DNA from 4 places in the Streptomyces sp. NBC_01498 genome. Region 3 is predicted to be linked to each of the others. Evidence: riboswitches for the same ligand, from Rfam matches in the RefSeq annotation. Region 3 holds a riboswitch; each other region holds the start of a gene.

Region 1 (5,376 bases), 3.1 Mb from region 3:
TCCGTACGAGAGTTACGTCTACGCCTATCCGCACAAGACCGCGTACCGCCCGCTGCCCGACCGGCCCGCCCTGAGCGAGTTGTGGGCCGGGGAACGCAAGGACGCGCTCTCGCTGTATCTGCACATACCGTTCTGCGAGGTGCGCTGCGGCTTCTGCAATCTCTTCACGCGGATCGGCGCGCCCGACGAGCTGACGACCCGTTACCTCGACGCGCTGGACCGGCAGGCGACCGCCGTGGCCGACGCACTCCACGCGAACGGCGCGGCGGGCGGCGGGGTGCGGTTCGCGGCGGGAGCGTTCGGCGGCGGCACGCCCACCTTCCTGACGGCCGGTGAGCTGGAGCGGCTGTGCGACATCGCCGAGAAGCGGATGGGCGCCGACCTGCGGTCCGTCCCGCTCTCCGTGGAGACGTCACCGTCGACCGCGACGGCCGACCGGTTGTCGGTCCTGGCCGGGCGCGGGGCCACCCGGCTGAGCATCGGGGTGCAGAGCTTCGTCGAGGAGGAGGCGCGGGCGGCGGTGCGCCCGCAGCACCGGTCCGACGTGGAGGCCGCCCTGGGCCGGATCCGGGACGCGGGCGTCCCGGTCCTGAACATCGACCTCATCTACGGCATCGACGGGCAGACCCCGGAGTCCTGGCGGTACTCGCTCGACGCGGCGCTCGCCTGGCGCCCGGAGGAGCTGTATCTCTACCCGCTGTACGCCCGCCCGCTCACCCCGCTCGGGCGGCGCGCGCACGCCAGTGAGACGGAGTGGGACGCGCAGCGGCTCGATCTGTACCGGCGGGGCCGGGACCATCTCCTCGCGCGGGGCTACGAGCAGGTGTCGATGCGGATGTTCCGCCTGCCCGGTGCGCCGCACGAGGGGGCGGACGACTACGCGTGCCAGACGGACGGCATGATCGGCCTCGGCTGCGGGGCGCGCTCGTACACGGCGGATCTGCACTACTCCTTCGACTACGCGGTCGGGATGCGGGAGATACGCACTCTTATCGACGCGTACACGACCACGACCACGGAGGACTTCGCGCGGGCCGAGGTGGGCCGCGCCGTCGACATCGGCGAGGCGCGCCGGCGCCATCTCCTCCAGTCGCTGCTCCAGGCCGAGGGCATGGCACGGGAGGCGTACCGGGCGCGGTTCGGCACCCGTCCGGAGGAGGACTTCCCCGCCGAGCTGACGCGTTTCGCGGATCTGGGCTGGCTCGACACGGGCGCCGGTCCGGATCTGCTGCGTCTCTCGCCCGAGGGGCTCGCCCACTCGGACGCGCTGGGCCCCGCCCTGTTCTCCCCCGCCGTCCGGGCCGCGATGGCCTCGTACGAACTGAAGTGAGACCGACGTGGACCTGACGATCCTCTACCGGGGCCCGCTCGCCTCCTGCGACTACGACTGTCCCTACTGCCCGTTTGCCAAGCGCCGTGACAGCCCGGACCAGTTGCGCGCGGACCGGGCGGCGCTGGAACGCTTCACGGCGTGGGTGGCCGGGCGGACGGACGACCGGCTGTCGGTCCTGTTCACCCCGTGGGGCGAGGGGCTCACCCGCTCCTGGTACCGGCGGGCGCTGACCGAGCTGTCGCATCTGCCGCAGGTCGCCCGGGTCGCCATCCAGACGAATCTGAGCTGCCGCGTCGACTGGCTGAAGGCGGCCGACCCCGCGAAGGTGGCCCTGTGGTGCACGTATCACCCGGGCCAGACACCGTACGACCGTTTCCTCGCCAAGTGCCGTGAACTGGAAGGCGGGGGAGTCCGGTTCAGTGTGGGTGTGGTGGGTTTCCCGGACCATCTGGACCAGGCGCGCCGACTCCGCGCCGACCTCCCCGGCCAGGTGTATCTGTGGGTCAACGCGGCCGAGGGACGCGGGTACTCGGACGAGGAGGCGGCGGAGTGGACCGCGCTCGACCCGCTGTTCCCGTTCAGCCGCCACCCGCACTCGTCGGCGGGGCTGCCCTGCCGCACGGGCGAGTCGGTGATCTCGGTGGACGGCGAGGGCAGGGTCCGCCGGTGCCACTTCGTCCCGGCCGAGTTGGGCAATCTGTACGACGGTTCCTACCGTGAGGCTCTCCGGCCGCGCCCCTGCCCGCTCACGACGTGCGACTGCCACATCGGCTATGTCCATCTGGAGACACTGCCGTTGTACGACGTCTTCGCGGGCGGCGTCCTGGAACGGATACCGGCGGCGCCGCCGACCGGGCCGATGTCCCTTCCTTTCCCGGTGGTTCGGTGACGCGCGAGCGACATCGGGTCCGGAGTTATTTCCACCGGGAAAGGACGAACAGCCGTCGGCCGGCACACGGGGGTGCCGGCCGACGGCTGATTCCGGTGGATCCGATTGCGGCGGAGCCGATTCCGGTGAATCCGATTGCGGTCGGGACCGGGGAGAGAAAGGCGTCAGAGAGAAACGCCGTGCTCGCGCAGATACGCCAGCGGGTCGACGTCGGAGCCGTATCCCGGGCCGGTGCGGATCTCGAAGTGCAGGTGCGGACCGGTGGAATTGCCGGTGGAACCGGAGAGACCGATCTGGTCACCGGCGCCGACACTCTGGCCCGCCGACACGGAGATCGAGGAGAGATGGCCGTACTGCGAGTACTGGCCGTCGTCGTGCCGGATGACGACCTCGTTGCCGTACGACCCGGCCCAGCCCGCCGAGACGACGGTGCCGGGGGCGACCGCCTTGACGGTGGTGCCGGTGCCGACCGCGAAGTCGACGCCGGTGTGGTAGCCGCTGGCCCAACTGCTGCCGGACGCGCGGTACTGGGTGGTGATGGCGGCGCCGTCGACGGGGGCCGTGTAGCCGGACGCGGCGCTCGGCGCGGCGGGCTGCGCGGCCGTGGTGTCAGGGGCGGTGTCGGCGGCGGTGTCGGCCTTCGGGGCGGGCCGAGCGGGCGCGGGCTTCGCCGGGGCGGGCTTGGCGGGCGCGGCCTTCTTCTTCGCGGCGCCGTCGGCACGGCCCCCGGCCGTCGCCTTGGCCTGGGCGCCGATGGTGAGCTTGAGGCCCGGGTGGATCAGCGACGGGTTGTCGCCGACGGCCTCGCGGTTGTCCTCGTAGAGCGTGTGCCAGCCGCCCCGGACGTGGTGCGTCTGGGCGATTCTGGCGAGGTAGTCCCCCGGCTTCACCGTGTAGACGGACCCGCGCTTGGTCCCGGCCCGCTGCCCGGCGGGAGCGGCGGCCGTGTGCGCGACGGAGGCGGCGGACGCGGCGGTGACGGACGACGGGGCACCGGTCTGCTCGGCGGCGTGGGCACCCGTGGCGCCCACGAGCGGAATAGCGAGGGCCGCGCCGCCCGTTCCGGCGACGACGAATCCACGCACTATCGGGTTGTTCCTCGGACGGCGGTGCTTACCCTTTGCGGGCATGGCGAATTCCTCTCCGGCGCCTGCGAGGTGAGCTGTCGGGTTCGGACTGGAGATGCCCGGCCGCGCGTTGACGCGGCTTCACCCCGAGCCGTCCCGATTCTCCGGAACGGCGTACTACCTGGGTCCCCCGCTCCTGCCACACGTGAATGGGTGCTGGATGGATGCGGATTCCGAACGGCGGCAGGATTCGGCGGTCCGTTCGGATTGCGGTGACGTTAAGCCGGGCGGACCGGCGCGGACAACCCGTTGCTTTGCTCCGGCAATCAGTGCCGCGAATACCGGCCGCCGGAACCGGTCACCCTGCGTGGAAACGGACCGGTGAATTCCGTGCGTCGCACCGATTCCCTCGGCCTCCCCCGGCCGGGCACGGCCACACACCGTCACGGATGAGATCCTGCTCACCCACGGACGACTATTTCCCTCCATCTCCCCTTCTTCCTGGGCGTGTTACTCACAATCCGGCATTACGACCAGAAACCCTTTAGTACGACTATTCGATGGGTGCCCATGTCGTAAAGTCGGAGCGCGACAGGTCGGCGACCAGCGCCGTCCGGAGACGCGGAGGAGCTCACGTGACGCACGAGGTGCCGCAGCAGATCCCGTCGGCCGAGCCCGTTCTGGCCGGGGTACGCAACTTCCGCGACGTGGGCGGTCTGCCCACGGTCGACGGGCGGCGCGTACGGTACGGACGGCTCTTCCGCAGCGGCCACCTCGCCCATGCCACCGCCGAGGACAGAGCGTTCCTCACGTCGCTGGGGCTGCATACGATCTTCGACTTCCGCAACGCGGCCGACCAGAAGCTCGACGGCCTGGACGTCGAACTGGCCGGCGTACGCAATGTGAACATCCCGCTCACCGACCCGGCCGACGGCACGGAGTTCTGGAAGATGGTCCGCCACGGGGATCTCGACCAGCTGCGGTCCATCCTCGCGGACGGCAAAGGGGTGTCCCGGATGACCGCTTCGTACCGTTCCATCATTCTGGACCGCACCGCCGAGCACCGGCGTGTGCTGCACGCGCTGGCGGAGGAGAGCCTGCCCGCGCTGATGCACTGCGCGGCGGGCAAGGACCGGGCCGGACTCTCGGTCGCGGTGTCGCTGCTCGCCGTGGGCGTGGAGCGGGACGCGATCGAGGCCGACTATCTGAAGTCCAACGCCCCGGCCCGCCGGTATCTGGTGCGCCGCGGCGACCCGTCGCCCGAGGGAACGTCGCCGGAGGTGCTCGAACTGCTGGCGCCCCTCTTCGACGCGCGTGCCGTGTATCTCGAAACGGCGTTCACGACGATGGAGGAGACGTGGGGCAGCATCGACCGCTACCTCGCGGACGGGCTGGGGCTGACGGACGAGCGGCGCGAACGGCTGCGGGCACGCCTGGTCGACGAGGGGTAGTACGGCCCCGGGCGGGCGCCGGACAGGGCCTACCGGCCTTTGGCGCCCGCCTCGAAGAGCAGATAGAGGAAGCCGGCCAGGACATGGCCCGCGACCAGGTAGGCGAAGAGCCGGATGGCGAGACCCCGGGGGAAATTGCGCTCCTCGTCCATGACGGACGGAGCGGGCGCGGCGGACGAGTCAGACATAACGGGTGAGTCGGGCGTGGCCGACATGTCGCAGGCGGCGGACGGTGCGGGCGCCTCGGACAGCGGCGCCCGCTCCCGACCTCGCCGCTCCTGGACCTGGACCAGGTCCTGCTCCTGCTCCTGCTCCTGCTCCTGCTCCTGCTTCGGTGACGTGTCGGGCATGGTGACGGCCTCTCTCGGTCCGGTGGTGGCTGACCGCAGGTCAGCGGCGGTGGGCCCCGCCCGGCAGGCACAGCTCGGCGACGGGACTGGTCAGCAGGGTGTGTACGAACAGCAGCTCGGCGCCGCCGGGGCCGGCCGCCGCGAGCCGGTGCGGTGTGGTCGAGTCGAAGTGGGCGCTGTCACCGGGGCCGAGGACATGGACGCCGTCCCCGAGGCCCAGCCTCAGCCGGCCCTCCAGGACATGGATCCACTCCTCGCCGGGATGGACCCGGACGAGGTCGCCCTG
Region 2 (5,376 bases), 2.4 Mb from region 3:
CGACGGTTTCGACGCGGCGGAAGCGCTGGCGGCGTGGCGGGCGCGGGTGGCGGAACTGGCGGCGGAACTGGCCGGGGCGCCGTAACGACCAAGGCACCTGGCAGCGGAGCCGTCACGGCTGTTCATCACTCCATCGAGTGATGGTCACCGGGAAAAATCTCCCTCGGTCACTAATGTGATGCGGATCTACGCACCGAGAGACGGGGGATGTCCGTGTCCGATCCGATGAGCGTCCCGGCCATGACGGGGGCCGGGACCGTCGTGGCCGCGATGGCCACCCCCGCCTGGGAGGGGACGCGGGAGCGGGTCGTGGACGTGTTCCGGCGGCGGGACGTACAGCGCGCGGCCGTCATGGACGCGCAGTTGCGCGCCGACGCCGAGCTGGTCCAGGGGGCGGGTGACGACATGGAGGGCGTGCGCGACGATCTCGTACGCCCCTGGTCGCGTCGGCTCGCCGCGCTGCTGCGGGACCACCCCGAGGCCGCCGGGGATCTGCGTGCCCTGGTGGACGAGGCCGCCGCCGCGCGCCGTACGGAGCGGAGTGGGGCGCGGCAGGTCACCGCGTAGGCGGGTGGAGTGCGGGCGTGGACGGCCCGTGTGCGCGACCGGCCGGTGATCCGACGACGCGTCAACCGGGCGGCGGGGTACGGCGAACGGCACTGCCGGGCACGGGGGGCCCGGCAGTGCCGTCGGTCGAGCGGCGCCGGTCAGGGGGCACCGCTCACGAGGACGCCGCTCACGAGGGCGCCGGTGGGAGCCGGTGTGGGGGCGCCGGTCAGTACGGGCCGTTGACGTTGTCGATCGAGCCGTAGCGGTCGGCCGCGTAGTTGCACGCGGCGGTGATGTTGGCGACCGGGTCGTACGGGTCGGTCGACGTGCCGGACACGTGGTACGCCTGGAACGTCGGGTCGATGACCTGGAGCAGGCCCTTCGACGGGGTGCCGGCGGCGGCGTTGGAGTCCCAGTTGTTGATGGCCCGGGGGTTGCCGGAGGACTCGCGGATGATGTTGCGGTGGATGCCGTCGTACGAGCCGGGTATGCCGTGCTGCGCCATGACGTCCAGCGCTTCCCGGATCCAGCCGTCGAGGTCGTTGGTGTAGCTCTTGGCGACCGTCTCGATGGCGTCGGTGGTGGCCGCCGGGGTGTTCCCGGTCGCGGAGGACGTGCCGCTCGGGGCCTTGGGGGCCTTGGGGGCGGATACGGGCTTGCCCGAGAGCTTCAGCTTGAGGCCGGGGTGGATCAGCGACGGGTTGTCGCCGATGGCGGGCCGGTTGGTCTTGTACAGGGCCTTCCAGCCGCCGCTCACCGAACGGTCGCGCGCGATCTTGGACAGCGACTCGCCCTTGACCACGACGTGGATCACCCGGTGCGAGGCGGCGTGGACCGCCGCCGGGGCCGCCGTGATGTGCTGCGGCGCGGGCGTGGCGCCCGCCGTCGTGGCGGTGATCAGGGGCAGTGCGAGAGCGGCGCCGCCCGTGCCGAGGGCGACGAGCCGGCGGGCGAGCGGACTGGTGCGGGAATTGCGGCGGTGCTTACCCTCTGCGGGCATGACGAAGTCCTCTCCGTCGCCTGCGAGGTGAGCTGTCGGGTTCGGGCGGGAGTTGCCCGGCCGCGCGAGTGGCGCGGCTTCACCCCGAGCCGGTCCGGAGTTTTCCGGATCGGCGACTTACCTGGGTCCCCCGCTCCTGCCGTACGTGAAGTGGGTGGATGCGGTTTCCGGACGGCGGCAGGATTCGGCGTTCCGCCCGGAATGACGAGAACGTAAGCGAGAACATCCGGGCGAAACAAGTCCTGAATTCACGGCGTCATGCCATTCATGCGTCCGCCGGGCGGAAATTGGAATTCCCGCCCGGCGGTTCATCGCCCAACTTTCCTTTCCCACGCGGACGGTGGGCGGCCGGGCCGTTCGCACACTCGGCCGCGCTTGTGACGGACATCACGGCATTTCAGCGCAACCATGCGACCCCTCCCACCCAGAAAGGGACAAGTCATCCGCTGAATACCCATAACGCCCTATCCGCAAAGCGGACAAATTACCGCTTTCCACCGGCCGTGGATGAGGAGGAGTTCCGCCCGGCGGCGGGCCCGCCGGTGATCACGAAGCTGGATCCCGGCTCGATCAGGACGTCTCCCTCGGCCGAGTCGGTGATCGTCACGCCGGTCAGCGTCGCGCTGCCGCGGGCGCCGCCCATCGCCAGGATTCCGGCGCCGTTGTTGGACTTGGCGATGGTCACGCCGCTGATCTCGACGTCCGGCACAGCACCACCGCCGTTCTTGAACTGGATGCCGTCGTAGGTGGAGTCGAGGATCTCGGTGTCCCTGATCTTCACCCCGGTGATGTCCCGGCTCGCCGGGAAGAGGGTGATGGCGCCGAACTCCTGGTCCTCGTTCCAGAAGGCACCGCCCGTGCGGTGCAGGGCGTTCCCGGTGAGCAGGGTCTCGCCGGAGAACGGCAGCGGATCGTGGTCGGTCGCCAGCATGATGCCCGGGTAATTGGCCGTGTCGGCGATCAGGTTGTTCCGCACGGTGTTTCCGTAACCGCCGTAGATCGCGACTCCGTTGGCCCGCCAGGGCAGCTGAACGGTGTTGTCGGAGAACACGTTGTCGTGGGCGACGTCCACGGCCGGGTCCTTCACGTACTGATTGGCCCAGACGGCGAGCGAATCGTCACCGGTGGTGCGGAAGGACGAGTTGTCCACCGTCGAATTCCGCGTTCCGTTGGTGAAGTTGATCCCGTCCGCATAGGTGTTGCGGATACGCATTCCGCTGAATTCAAGACCGTCGGCCGGGCCCCAGAGCGCGGGGATGTTGGCGTAGTCGCGGCCGACCCAGACACCCACGTTGGCGTGTTCGATCCACACGTTGGATATCTTGGTGTTCTTGCCGAAGCGCCCGTTGAGGCCGACTCCGCCCTCGGCTCCCCCGCCGCCCCGGATACGGCCGGAGCCGAAGATGGCGAGGTCGGATATCTGGGTGTTGTCGTCGATGTCGAAGCCGAAGTTGCCCTCGTGCGGGTGGTTGATGCCGCCCGCGTTCTGCGGCTCGGTCAGCGTGTAGAGCTGGGAGTGCCACATGCCCGCGCCCCGGACGGAGACGTTCTTGATGCCGATCTGGTTGAACTGCCCCTGGTTGTCGGGGTCGTCGGTCAGGATCTTCTGTTCCTGACGCCACTGGCCCGGCGGGATCCAGACACAGGGGATGTCGCCGTTCTGGTCGGCGGTGACCGCGTCCTGGAGTGCCTCGGTGTCGTCGCCGCCGTCGTCGGGGACCGCTCCGTACTCGGTGATCGAGACGCACTCGGCCGGCTTGGCGGCCGGGGGCGCGACCTCTTCCAGGTCGATCAGGTCCACGATGTAGAAGGGCGCCGTGTCGTCGGCGTCTCGCTGGAGCTTGAACGTGGTGCCCGCCGGATACGTCGTGGACAGCAGCGAGTTGGCCTCGTCGAACAGTCTGCGGGCGTCCGCCTGGGGCGTGTTGGTCAGCGACTCGGGGTCGTCCGTGTCGCCGTACAGCCAGCTGTGCCTGGACGACAGGTCCAGTTTCTGCACGAAGACGCCGTCGGCGTAGAGGCTGATCGTGGCGTCGATGCCGCCGCCGCCCGGGGCGTCGGGGATCGAGTTGCGCACCACGATCGAGTTCGCGGCGTTGGTGGAGGTGAACTCCACGAACTGGCCCTCGCCGTCGAGCCGTACCGACGCGCGGCCGGACGACTCGCTGGCGAAGTTGGTGTGCCCGAAGGTGCGTTCCGGGTCCGCCTCCAGCAACGTGCCGTCGTAGTCGCCGGCTTCGGCCTCGTACTCGGTGTACGGGAGGGCGGCTCCGCGCGCGGCGGACGGGCGTGCCGAGGTGGCGGCGGACGGCGCGGACGCCTCGGGCGCGTCGGCGGGGGTGGCGGCGGACGCCGCGGGCAGGAGCCCGACGACCAGCAGTCCGGTCATGGACATGCCAGCGATGAGGCGTCGTCGGAGGTACTTCGACTTCATGGGGTCCTCTGTTTCGGTGGGGTCGACAGAGTGAGGGACGCCGGTCCGTGGTGGGGGTGGACGGGCGACTGCGCGGATCGATCGGGGCGGACAAACAGGATGGAACGCCCGCTGCGATCCGTCCTGATCTTGCAAGGCAACCGCAATTAATTGAGCTTCGCCGTTCGAGTCCTGCGATCAGGCAGTGAGAGTTTTCAAGCATGTCACCGGTTTGTCAACAGCCCGCGCCAGAGAGCGACCGGGCGGACCGGCGCCCGCACCCCGCGTCCCGCGCCGCCACGAGTGATGATGGAACTATGGCGAATCCGACAATCCTCACCGTCGACGACGATCCCGCCGTGTCGCGGGCCGTCGCCCGCGACATCCGCCGCCACTACGGGGAGAGCTACCGCGTCGTGCGCGCGGTGTCGGGCGACGAGGCCCTGGAGGCCCTGCGGGAGATCAAGCTGCGCGGGGACCAGCTCGCGATCATGCTCGCGGACTACCGGATGCCCCGGATGAACGGCCTGGAGTTCCTCGAAGCCGCCATGGACCTCTTCCCGCTCGCCCGCCGGGTGCTGCTCACCGCGTACGCGGACACCGAGGCCGCGATCGACGCCATCAACGTCGTGGACCTCGACCACTACCTGCTCAAGCCGTGGAGCCCCCCGGAGCAGAACCTCTACCCGGTGATCGACTCGCTCCTGGAACTGTGGCTGGCCACCCCCGACCCGGTCGCCACCGAGACCCGGGTGGTCGGCCACCGCTGGTCGGCGCCGTCCTTCGCGGTACGCGACTTCCTCGCCCGCAACCTCGTGCCGTTCCGGTGGCTGCTCTCCGACGAACCGGAGGGCGACCGGCTGCTCACCGCCGCCGGGCTCACCCGGGCGGACGTGCCCATGGTCGTCACCTCCGACGGCAAGACACTGGTCTGCCCCACCGAACGGGAACTCGCCGACCACGTCGGGCTCAGCACCGTACCGGCCGCCGACTTCTACGACCTGGTGGTCGTCGGCGGCGGCCCCGCCGGGCTCGGCGCGGCCGTGTACGGGGCCTCCGAAGGGCTCCGTACGCTGCTGGTGGAGCAGCAGGCCACCGGCGGGCAGGCCGGCCAGAGCAGCCGGATCGAGAACTATCTGGGCTTCCCCGACGGTGTGTCCGGCCGGCAGCTGACCGAGCGGGCCCGCCGCCAGGCGCTCAAGTTCGGGGCCGAGATCCTCAGCACCCAGCGCGCCGTCGCGCTCGACGCGGCGGGCTCCGGCCGGGTGCTGCGCCTGGGCGAGGCCAGCTCCGTCACCGCCCACACCGTGGTCCTCGCCACCGGGGTGTCCTACCGGCGGCTCGGCGCGGCGGGCGTCGAGGAGTTCACCGGCACCGGCGTCTTCTACGGGTCCACCGTCACCGAGGCGGTCAA
Region 3 (5,376 bases):
CATCGTCTCGGTCGCCATCGTCCTCGGGCTGCACGTCTACAACGGCACGGCCGGCGGCCTGGAGACGATCACCGAATCGCTGACCGTCTTCACGGTCTCCGTCCTCGCGCTGGCCATCAACGGTGTCGTACGCCGCAGCGGCGAACGCCTGGCCTCGGCGCGGGTCATCGCGGAGGCGGCCCAGCGCGCCGTCCTGCCCACACCCGCGCCCAGAATCGGCGGGCTGCACGTCGCCGCGCGCTACGAGGCCGCCGAGGAGGGCGCCTTCATCGGAGGTGACCTGTTCGCCGTCCAGGACACGGAGTACGGGGTGCGGCTGGTGGTCGGTGACGTACGCGGCAAAGGCATGGGCGCCGTCGAGACCGTGGCCGTCGTCATCGGCGCGTTCCGCGAGGCCGCCGAGCAGGAGCCGACGCTCGAAGGGGTCGCGCGGCGGCTGGAGCGGGCGCTCGCGCGGGAGGGCACGCGGCGCGACGGCATCGACCTGTTCGAGGGGTTCACCACCGCCGTACTGGCCGAGATCCCGCACACCGACGGCATGGTCCGCGTGGTCAACCGCGGCCATCCGGAGCCGCTGCTGCTCGCCCCCGACGGGGTGCTGACTGTGCTGGACCCGACCGAACCGGCGCTGCCGCTCGGAATGGGCGAGCTGGGCACCTGGCCGGACCTCGCGGAGGAGGTCCCGTACCGGTCGGGGACGACGCTGCTCCTCTACACCGACGGGCTCACCGAGGCCCGTAACGCCGCGGGGGTCTTCTACGACCCGCGCCAGCGGCTCGCCGGGCGGGTCTTCCCCGGTCCGGACGAACTGCTGGAGGTGATCGTCGGGGACGTACGGGCGCACACCGGAGGCGGCCGTACGGACGACATGGCGCTGCTGGCGGTCTGCCGGCCCGTCGATCTGCTGCCGGAACGGAGCCCCGTGGAGCCCGTGGCGACCTGACATCGCCGCCTCGCCGGACGCGGCCGTCCCGCGCCCGGCACGCTCCGTAGTCGATATGCGCCGCTCCGCATAACATTTGACGCACCGTCAGTTCGAGTGGGCGATCGCACATTGCCCGAAGGACGATCAACTCGCCCGATTCCGCCTGCTTGTGTCCCGGTTGGTCCAGGCCGCAGCTGTGAACGATCACCTGGAACAGCTTGGAATAGGCCCCCGTCGTCTATTAACGTTCGATAACGCAGCGCGGTTGTCCCAGCCGTCGAAAGAGTCGGCGCCGTGCGCATGTGCCGAATTCCGTAAGGAAACCGGGGAACCACCAATTGGGGTGAATCGGGCGCCTCTTGCTGCCTTGTGCGGTGAAGAACGCCCGTAGGAGACCTTCCTGCTCCGAACCCGTCAGCTAACCCGGTAGGCGAGAAGGAAGGAAAGGAGAGCGCCCCCGTGGCGTCAAACAGCCCTGTCTCCGAGACCTCGGCCCGGCTCCACTTCGGCCCCGGAAGCCGGTTCGCCGGTACCGGTCCCGCCGACGGCGAGGTGAACGGAGAGCGGGAGGAATGGAATCCCACCGCGGAGACCGTCCGTCCCGTACGCGGCAAGCACCGTGTCGCCAAGCAGCGCAACGCTCTCGCCCGTAGCTCCACCGTCCTCGGCGTCGGTGTCATCGCCGCGGTCGGCGCCGGAGGCATCGCCTCCGCGCAGGACAAGCCTCCGGTCTCGATATCCCTGCCCGACGCCATCTCGGACAGCCTCCCCGACGCCAAGTCCCTTCCCGGTGTCGGGTCTTTCATGTCCGACGGCGACAGCGCCGCCGACGAGACCCCCTCCCCGCTCACCACCGCCGGGCTCACCGCCGCGGACGCCCAGCAGGGCGCCACGGACTCCGGCGAGGCGCTGCGCGCCCGCATCCTCCAGCAGGCCGAGCAGCAGCAGGCCGGTGCCGACGCCGCCCAGAAGGCGAGCGTGGAGGCCGCCGCCGCCGCCGAGGCGGCGGCGAAGGCCGAGCAGCAGCAGACCGACGCGGAGAAGGAAGCCGCCGAGAAGGCGCGCGAGGCGAAGGAGGCCGCCGAGCGCAAGGCCGAAGAGAAGCGCCTGGAGAAGCTGGCCGCCAGCTTCTCGCTCCCCACCTCCTCCTACACGCTGACCTCCACCTACGGCCAGACCGGCTCCATGTGGTCCTCCGGCCAGCACACGGGCCTGGACTTCGCGGCCCCCACGGGCACGCCCGCCAAGGCCGTCCACGGCGGCACCGTCCAGTCGGCCGGCTGGTCGGGGTCGTACGGCTACCGCGTGGTGCTGGAACTCGACGACGGTACGGAGATCTGGTACGCCCACCTGTCCTCGATGACCGTCGCCGCCGGGCAGAAGGTCACCACCGGCGAGACCATCGGCCGCGTGGGAGCCACCGGCAACGTCACGGGCCCGCACCTGCACCTGGAGGTCCACACCCCGGGCGGCAGCGGGATCGACCCGCTGAGCTGGCTGCGCAGCAAGGGCCTCAACCCCTGACGCGCACCTGACCGGCCGGGTGTCCGCCCGGACACCCGCCGGACAGTGCTCTAGCTCCGATACGGGTTGTAGCCGCCGTAGTCGATGTACGGCGGCGGTGACCACACCCGCCCCGTCGCCCGCGCCGCGTAAGCCAGCGCGGGCGACGCCGTTTCCCGGCGCTGCCACAGGTGGTGCAGCAACTCCCTCTCGCGCTCGGCGAAGTCCGCGCCCATCGTGCCCCGTCCCGCCCGGTGGCGCAGGAACGCCAGGGCCGTCGCGAACGACTGGTACTCGGCGACCGTACGTGCCGCCGAGGGGCCGTGGAGCCGTCCCGCCGCCTTGCGCGCCGTCGAGCGCGCCCGCATCGAGGACAGCGCGAGCGGTTCGGTCTCGCCGAGCCAGCCGGCCGCCGCGTAGGCGGGCAACTCGGCGGAGACCGTACGCAGTTCGCGCTGCCTGCTCCATATCGCCAGCCAGGTCAGCAGGGCGAACGCGGGCAGCATGAAGGCCCCGTACACCGCGAAGAACCCGTACGGGCCGAACAGCGTCGCGGAGGCGTTCCACAGCGCGTGTGTGCCCATGGCGAGCAGCAGGCCGACCGCCGGTGCCAGCCACCGGCGCACGGCCTGCCGGCGGGTGGCGAGCGCGGCGATGCCGAAGCCGATGCCGGTCAGGACCGTGAAGAGCGGATGCGCGAAGGGGGACATCAGGACACGTATGAAGAAGGTCGCGGCGGTCACGGCCCCGAGGCCGGGGCCGCCGGTCTGCTGGTCCTCGCCGAAGGCCTTGCCGAGGTAGAGGATGTTCTCGGTGAAGGCGAAGCCGGTCGCGGTGAAGCCCGCGACGACGACGCCGTCCACCAGACCGGTGAAGGACCGCCGCCGGAAGAGGAAGATCAGCAGGATCGCGGCGGCCTTCGCGCTCTCCTCCACGATCGGCGCGACCACCGTGGCGCCCAGGGACTCCGCGCCCGTGGGATCCGCCGTCGCGGTGGCTATCCACTGGGTCGCGAAGGAGTTCGCCGTGATCGCCACGAGGGCGGCGGCGCAGGCGCCCCAGGCGAAGGCGAACAGCAGATTCCGCCAGGGCCCCGGTTCCACCCGGTCCAGCCAGCGGAAGGCCGCCATCAGCAACGGCACGGGCAGGAGCGCCAGACCGAGGCCGACGAGGAAGCCGCGGGTGCCGGTCTGCTCCCGGACGAGGGAGAGGATCAGCAGGCCGCAGAGCGCGAGGACGATGACCACCGCGCCCGCGCGCACGAGCGGATGCCGCCAGAGGGCCCGGTGCGGCCGGTAGCGCCACCGGGAACGGTCCGGCACGGCGGCCCACAGGTCCCCGGGCTCCTGCCGCTCGAACCGCTCGAACTCCGGGACCGCGGGGTGCCCGTACCCGTACCCGGGCGCGGGCGTGTACGCGGCCGACTGCGCGGCGGCGGGCTCGTGCGGGGCCCAGGGGGCCGGTCGGGACGGTTCGGACATCTCATGACCATAACGAGCACCACTGACAACGCGCGACGGCGCCCGCCCCGGCCGGTGCCCGGCACGGACGTCGCGTGCTCCGGGCCCGGTTCCGGCCCTTCGTGCGCCAGGGGCCCGGCCCGGTCCGCCCACGGCTCGGCCTGCCCAAGATCCGGACTGCCCACGGCCCGGCCGGTCCGCTACCGCGCCGGTGGCGTGTCCGCGACGCGGCGGAAGAGCAGGTCCCGTACGCGATGCCCCTTGTCCAGGCCCTGGCCCTCGAAGCGTGTACGCGGCCGGGAGCCGGGGCGTGGCGCGTAGCCGCCGTCCGGCGCGGTGTTCTCGAACGCCGGGTGCGCGGTCAGCACGTCGAGCATCTGCTCGGCGTACGGCTCCCAGTCCGTCGCGCAGTGCAGTACGGCGCCGGGCTTCAGCCGGGGCGCGGCCAGCGTGAGGAACTCGGGCTGGATCAGCCGCCGTTTGTGGTGGCGGGTCTTGGGCCACGGGTCGGGGAAGTAGACGCGCATCCCGTCCAGCGAGGCGGGCGGCAGCATCGCCCGGAGCAGGATGATCGCGTCGCCGTTGGCCACCCGGATGTTGGACAGACCGTTCCGCTCGGCGAGACGCAGCAGATTGCCCTGGCCCGGGGTGTGGACGTCGGCGGCGAGAATCCCGGTGGCCGGGTCGTCGGCGGCCATCCGCGCGGTCGCCTCGCCCATTCCGAAGCCGATCTCCAGGACGACCGGCAGCCCGCCGAACATCGTGTCGAGGTCGATGACCCGCTGCCCGTCGATGTCCAGGCCCCAGGCGGGCCACAGCCGCCGCAGGACATCGGCCTGGCCGGTGGTCACCCGGCTGCGGCGCGGCTGGAAGCTGCGGATACGGCGCTCGAAGTGCGATCCGGCGGGGTCGGCGGCCGGCCCCGTGCCCCCGGGGAACATCCGGGACCGGACGGGGCCGCCGGCGCGTACGCCGTCACCCGCGTCCACATTCGCGTCCACATTCGCGTCCACATTCGCGTCCACGTCCGCGTTCTCGTTCCCGGGGTGGTCGTGGTCGCCGGTCGCGCTCGCGGGCACGAGGCTCTCCCGCGTCACGTCCCCCTGCGCCGGGATCTCCTGCGCCGGGGTCTCCGGGGTCACGTTCTTCTGCGTCACGGTCTTCTCGCTCTGGGACGTCCGGGTCGCCGAGGCGTCGCCCCGGGCTCGGGCCGCGTCCCGGCAGGTCGCCCGGTCTCGTTTCCCGGTCTCGCCGGCGGGCCGCCGACTCGGACAGGAGCCTTCGATACTACGGACCCGCCGGGCGCCGGACCGCGTCGGTGTCCCTGAGCATCACCAGCGCCCGTCTCGCGACCTCACGGCCGATCGGGAGCGCGGCCGTCGCCGCCGGGGACGGCGCGTTGAGCACATGCACCGTGCGCGGTGCCTGCCGGATCAGGAAGTCGTCGGCGGGTGTGCCGTCCCGCAGCACCGCCTGCGCGCGCACCCC
Region 4 (5,376 bases), 2.7 Mb from region 3:
CAGGCCGGACGGGTCCGCCGCCCGGGTGTCAGGCATTGGGCGCCAGATCCGTCCCGGCTCCCCGGCGCCGTACGGTCACCAGATCCGTACGGGCCCCGCCGCTCTCCGCCCGGTCGGCCGGCTGCTCCTCGTCGGCCTCCGCCGGGCCGCACGCGCTCGCGCATCCGTCGCTCCGGTGCGCGGGCAGCGTCCGCGTGCCCGCGCCCTCTACCTCGAAACCGGCGTCCGCGATCATCTCCAGGTCCGCCTTGCCCTCCTGGCCCTCACTGGTGAGGTAGTCGCCGAGGAAGATCGAGTTGACCAGGTGCAGCGCCAGCGGCTGCATCGACCGCAGATGCACCTCGCGCCCGCCCGCGAGCCGCACCTCCACGTCGGGGCAGACGAACCGCACCATCGCCAGGATGCGCAGCGCCCGCTGCGGCGTCAGGTTCCACTCCCCGGCCAGCGGCGTGCCCTCGAACGGGATCAGGAAGTTGACCGGCACCGAGTCCGGGTCCAGCTCCCGCAGCGCGAACACCACGTCCACCAGGTCGGCGTCGCTCTCGCCCATGCCCGCGATCAGCCCCGAACAGGCCGACAGGCCCGCGCCCCGCGCGTGCCGGACGGTCTCCACCCGGTCCGCGTAGGTGTGGGTGGTGGTGATGTCGCCGTAGGTGGCCTCGGAGGTGTTGAGGTTGTGGTTGTACGCGTCGGCGCCGGCCTCCTTCAGCCGCTCCGCCTGACCGTCCGAGAGCAGCCCCAGACAGGCGCAGACCTCGACCTCCGGGTCCTGTTCCTTGATCGCGCCGATCGTCCGCGAGACCCGGTCGATGTCCCGGTCCGTCGGGCCCCGGCCGCTCGCCACCAGACAGACCCGCTTCGCGCCGCCCGCCACCCCGGCCGCCGCCGCCTTCGTCGCCTCGTCGGGCTTGAGCCAGGTGTACTTGAGGATCTCGGCCTTGGACCCCAGCCGCTGCGAGCAGTAGGAGCAGTCCTCGGGGCAGAGCCCGGACTTCAGGTTGACCAGGTAGTTCAGCTTGACCCGCCGCCCGAACCACTGGCGGCGCACCTTTCCGGCCGCGGCCACCACGTCGAGCAGCTCGTCGTCGGACGTCGCCAGTACGGCGAGCGCCTCCTCGCGCGACGGCGCCTCGCGCCGAAGGCCCTTGTCCACCAGTGTGTTCAGCAGGTCCATGGCGCCGATCCTGTCCTACGGCGCGGTCCCGGGCCAAGAATGAATCCCACAAGACGCCCCCGTCCCGGTGTGTGGATGACCACACCCGGACCGCGCCGACGTGCGGTTAGGGTCGGTGGGCCGTCGACACCAGGACCCGAGCGGAAGGACCCGAGCCGTGCCCTCTTCCGAGCCGTCGGCGCAGCGCGAGGCGTCCGTGCCGGGCGAGCGGCCCGCGCCGCCCGAGCGCTCCGCGCCCGGCGACCCGTCCGCGTCGTCCACGCCACCGGACCCGTTCGGCTGGATCGACGACGAGGCGCAAAGGCGCGAGCGGTCCGGACTCGTCCGCACCCTGCGGCCCCGCGCCGCCGGTTCCGCCCTCCTGGACCTGGCGAGCAACGACTACCTCGGCCTCACCCACCACCCGGTGACGACACGCGCGGCGGCCGACGCGGCACACCGCTGGGGCGCGGGCGCCACCGGCTCCCGGCTCGTCACCGGAACGACCGCGCTCCACACCGAACTGGAGCGTGAACTGGCCGACTTCTGCGGTTTCGAGGCGGCGCTCGTCCTGTCGTCCGGATACGCCGCGAACCTCGCCGCCCTCACCGCACTGACCGCGCGCGGCTCGCTCGTCGTGTCGGACGCCGCCAACCACGCCTCCATCGTGGACGGTTGCCGGCTCTCCCGCGCCGAGACCGTGGTCGTCCCGCACGCGGACCCCCCGGCCGTGGACAAGACCCTCGAAGCGCACCCGGGCGTCCGGGCCCTGGCCGTCAGCGACTCGGTGTTCTCGGTGGACGGCGACGCGGCGCCGCTCGCCCGGCTCGCCGAGGTGTGCCGTACCCGGGGCGCCGCGCTGCTCGTGGACGACGCGCACGGACTCGGCGTGCTCGGCGAGGGCGGGCGCGGCGCCGTGCACGCGGCGGGCCTCGCGGGCGATCCGGGCACCGTGGCCACCCTCACGCTCTCCAAGGCGCTGGGCAGTCAGGGCGGCGCGGTGCTCGGCCCGGCGCGGGTGATCGACCAACTGGTCAACACGGCACGGTCGTTCATCTTCGACACCGGACTCGCGCCCGCCTCGGCCGGCGCCGCGCTGGCGAGTCTGCGGCTGCTGCGCGAGGACCCGTCGCTGGCGGTGCGGGCCCGCGCCGTCGCGCACGCGCTGCACCGGGGGCTGACCGCGGCGGGGCTGACCGCCGTACGCCCGGACGCCGCCGTCGTCTCCGTACGGGCCCCCTCACCCGGCGCGGCGGTGCGCTGGGCCGCCGACTGCCGGGCGGCCGGGCTGGTGGTGGGCTGCTTCCGGCCGCCGTCGGTGCCCGACGGGATCTCCCGCATCAGGCTCACCGCCCGCGCCGACCTGACGGACGCGCAGATCGGGGAGGCGCTGGCCACGATCGTCGCGACCGCCCCCGCCGACGCACGGGCGCACGCCCGCTGACCGCCCGGCGCACGCCACCACGCGGGCGCCTCCCCTCTCGGCCGCGGACACCCGGAACTTGAGCGTGTTCACATCCGGTCTCTCGTCGCAGAGTTCACCGCTTAGAGCGACAGAGGGGGTCAAATCCCGGCGGATCACCCCTCCCGGGGCCGCCGTTGATGGCAGTGTGGCGCGCAGCGCAATCCGGGGACGTACCCGCGGGCATCAGCCATAGGCCGGTCTGCGTCCCGGTGGGAAGGGGCAGCGTCGCCATGGCAGACCATCAGGAAGCATCCGTCACCCTGCCGAGCGATCCGGTTTCGGTACGCCAGGCGCGCGGACATGTCGCGCGTGTGCTCGCCGAGTGGGGGCTGCCGGACGGCTCCGACACCGCCGAAACGGTTCGCCTCATCCTCTCGGAACTCGCGACCAACGCCGTGCAGCACACCTTCGGCAGGTCGCCGGTCTTCACGGTCGACCTCCGGCTGGAGCGCGACGAGTGGCTGCGCCTCGGCGTCACCGACAGCCACCCCCGGTGGCCGCGCCGGCTCCCGGCCGACGGCCGGCAGGACCACGGCCGCGGCATGGTCATCGTCCGGTCGCTGACCGCCGAGTACGGCGGCGGACTGGTCATCACACCCACCGAGGACGGCGGCAAGACGGTCTGGGTCACCCTGCCCTGGCCGTCGCCCCGGACCCGGGACTGAGCGGACCCGGCGGCGACGGGGCGCCGCCGCGGGCGGACGGCGGCGGTGGCCGGGTGGCGGCGGCGGTCGTCACCGGACCCGGCCGTACCGCACGCCCTTGGACCAGATGCGCTCCAGCCGCACCACCTGACCGGTCTTCGGGGAATGCCAGATCCTGCCCTTCCCGGCGTAGATCCCCACGTGGTAGACGCTGCCTCTGTAGTGGAAGAACACCAGGTCACCCTTTTTGCGGCCGGAGGCGGAGACCCGGCGGGTCTTGTTGTACTGCTGCTGCGCCGTGCGCGGCAGCTTCTTGCCGGCCTTCTTGTACGAGAACTGCGTCAGGCCCGAACAGTCGAACCGGTGCGGGCCGGTCGCCCCGTACTTGTACGGGGAGCCCTTCTTGGAAGCGGCCACGTTCAGCGCCTTGGAGGCGGCGGGCAGGGCGTGGGCCTCGGGCACGGCGGCGGGCGCCAGCATCGCGCCGCCGACGGCGGCGAGGAGGACCGAGGCGGTACCGGCCCGGGAGAGCAGCGACGGGACATGTGTCTGCGCGGACATGCGCAACCCTTCGTCAGCCGCCTGTGAAGGATGACCTGTCGGGTTCGGACAGGCGAAGATGTCCGGTCGCGGCTGCGACTTCACCCCGAGGAGCCGTCCATGGTCGGACCGCCCCGAACTGCCCGGGTCCTCCACTCCTGCCGATCCACTCGTGTCGACCAGGCATCCGGAGCGGCGGCAGGACTCGGCGTCCACCCGGACCGCCCCGCCGAGGTGGCGGGGGCTTGTCGTCAGACGGATCTTGACGCGGCCTCAGCACATTTCCGAGTTGAAACGACGATATGTGATTCTCGTCACGCTTGACCTATTTGTGTAGATGCGCCCGATCCGGTGAACGCGGGAGAGGGCCGGTCGCACGCCGTACCTGCGGTGTCGTGGGGGGTTGCCGCCGGACGGCGGATTCCGGGCCGCAAGTCGCCGTCCGGATCGCGCCGGGCGGGTCGGTACGCCGAACGGGCAGCCGCGCGCCGCGCGGAGGGGCCCGCCCGGCGCGTGTCCTCAGCAGGTTCGCGTCAAGTCACCGTTCCGGGCGGCATGGTGACGCGCCGGGCCCTGCGCTCCCCGTCGAGTGCCCGGAGCGTACGGTCCAGGGTCGCCGTGTGCAGCTCCGTCTCGCCCCGCGCGTGCATCAGCGCCAGCGCGTCACGCAGGGCGGCGGCGCCCGCCACCAGCGCCTGGGCGGCGCGCAGCGCGCCGTACGTGTCGTCCGTGCGCGCGGGGTTGATCCGGCCGACCAGGTCCACGACCCGGAGGTAGGTGTCGACGACATCGCCCTCGGCGCGGGTCAGGGCGGGCAGCGGCGGCGGTTCCGGTGTCGGCATCGGCCGTTCACCCGGGGGTGTTGAGGCCGAGGGAGGCCCTGCGGTCCCGCGTGACCTCGTCCACCAGCCCGTACGCGACGGCGCCCGCCGCGTCGAAGACCGTGTCCCGGTCGATGTCGGCGTCGATCCGCTCGGCGCTCTGCCCGGTGTGCCGTACCAGGGCCCCCGCCATCAGGGCGCGCAGCCGCAGCAACTCCTCCGCGTGGAGGGCGAGGTCGGACGGCTGGCCGCGTACGGGCTCCTCGATTCCCGGCTGCTGGAGGACCACGCGCGCGCCGGGGAGCGCCATCCGCTTGCCCGGGGCGCCGGCGGCGAGCAGCACGGCGGCGGTCGACGCGGCCTGTCCGAGGCAGGTGGTCGACACGTCGCAGCCGACGACCCGCATCGTGTCGTAGACGGCCGTCATGGCGCTCAGCGGGCCGCCGGGGGAGTTGATGTAGAGCGCGATGTCCTGGTCCGGGGCGGTGTATTCGAGATTCAGCAGCTGGACGACCACATCGTTGGCCGCCGTGTCGTCCAGCGGGGTGCCGAGGAAGATGATCCGCCCCTCGAAGAGCTTGGAGTACGGGTCGAGGGAGCGGGTTCCGGTGCTGGTCCGCTCGGTGAACTCCGGCAGGACGTGGCGGGCGGCGGGGCGGTTCATGGCGTACCTCTCCTCGGACGCGGATGCCGGACGTGTCCCGGTCGTCCGTCCGTAAAAAATGTACAGGACGTACAGGTCGTAAGATGGCT

Evidence for each region. A riboswitch is a leader RNA that binds a small molecule or an ion and turns the genes downstream of it on or off. The one in region 3 is predicted to bind cyclic di-AMP.
Region 1: another riboswitch for cyclic di-AMP. It lies ahead of OG875_RS03000 (LysM peptidoglycan-binding domain-containing M23 family metallopeptidase); the one in region 3 lies ahead of OG875_RS16485 (M23 family metallopeptidase).
Region 2: another riboswitch for cyclic di-AMP. It lies ahead of OG875_RS05900 (LysM peptidoglycan-binding domain-containing protein); the one in region 3 lies ahead of OG875_RS16485 (M23 family metallopeptidase).
Region 4: another riboswitch for cyclic di-AMP. It lies ahead of OG875_RS28085 (C40 family peptidase); the one in region 3 lies ahead of OG875_RS16485 (M23 family metallopeptidase).

What each region holds. Positions count from the first base shown of each region.
Region 1 is NZ_CP109598.1:790,821-796,196, forward strand. Features, by position in the region: gene OG875_RS02990 (STM4012 family radical SAM protein) at 1-1,330, shown strand, start outside; gene OG875_RS02995 (STM4011 family radical SAM protein) at 1,338-2,222, shown strand; gene OG875_RS03000 (LysM peptidoglycan-binding domain-containing M23 family metallopeptidase) at 2,387-3,352, opposite strand; cyclic di-AMP (ydaO/yuaA leader) riboswitch at 3,355-3,515, opposite strand; gene OG875_RS03005 (tyrosine-protein phosphatase) at 3,937-4,740, shown strand; gene OG875_RS03010 (DUF6126 family protein) at 4,770-4,928, opposite strand; gene OG875_RS03015 (helix-turn-helix domain-containing protein) at 5,131-5,376, opposite strand, start outside.
Region 2 is NZ_CP109598.1:1,422,004-1,427,379, forward strand. Features, by position in the region: gene OG875_RS05890 (SRPBCC family protein) at 1-85, shown strand, start outside; gene OG875_RS05895 (hypothetical protein) at 241-567, shown strand; gene OG875_RS05900 (LysM peptidoglycan-binding domain-containing protein) at 776-1,549, opposite strand; cyclic di-AMP (ydaO/yuaA leader) riboswitch at 1,554-1,716, opposite strand; gene OG875_RS05905 (right-handed parallel beta-helix repeat-containing protein) at 2,034-3,983, opposite strand; gene OG875_RS05910 (FAD-dependent oxidoreductase) at 4,280-5,376, shown strand, end outside.
Region 3 is NZ_CP109598.1:3,857,923-3,863,298, forward strand. Features, by position in the region: gene OG875_RS16480 (PP2C family protein-serine/threonine phosphatase) at 1-943, shown strand, start outside; cyclic di-AMP (ydaO/yuaA leader) riboswitch at 1,219-1,373, shown strand; gene OG875_RS16485 (M23 family metallopeptidase) at 1,385-2,449, shown strand; gene OG875_RS16490 (PrsW family intramembrane metalloprotease) at 2,500-3,909, opposite strand; gene trmB (tRNA (guanosine(46)-N7)-methyltransferase TrmB) at 4,089-4,829, opposite strand; gene lhgO (L-2-hydroxyglutarate oxidase) at 5,176-5,376, opposite strand, start outside.
Region 4 is NZ_CP109598.1:6,576,186-6,581,561, forward strand. Features, by position in the region: gene OG875_RS28065 (adenosylmethionine--8-amino-7-oxononanoate transaminase) at 1-36, opposite strand, end outside; gene bioB (biotin synthase BioB) at 29-1,174, opposite strand; gene OG875_RS28075 (8-amino-7-oxononanoate synthase) at 1,458-2,597, shown strand; gene OG875_RS28080 (ATP-binding protein) at 2,849-3,283, shown strand; gene OG875_RS28085 (C40 family peptidase) at 3,353-3,823, opposite strand; cyclic di-AMP (ydaO/yuaA leader) riboswitch at 3,827-3,998, opposite strand; gene OG875_RS28090 (hypothetical protein) at 4,336-4,644, opposite strand; gene OG875_RS28095 (ATP-dependent Clp protease proteolytic subunit) at 4,652-5,287, opposite strand.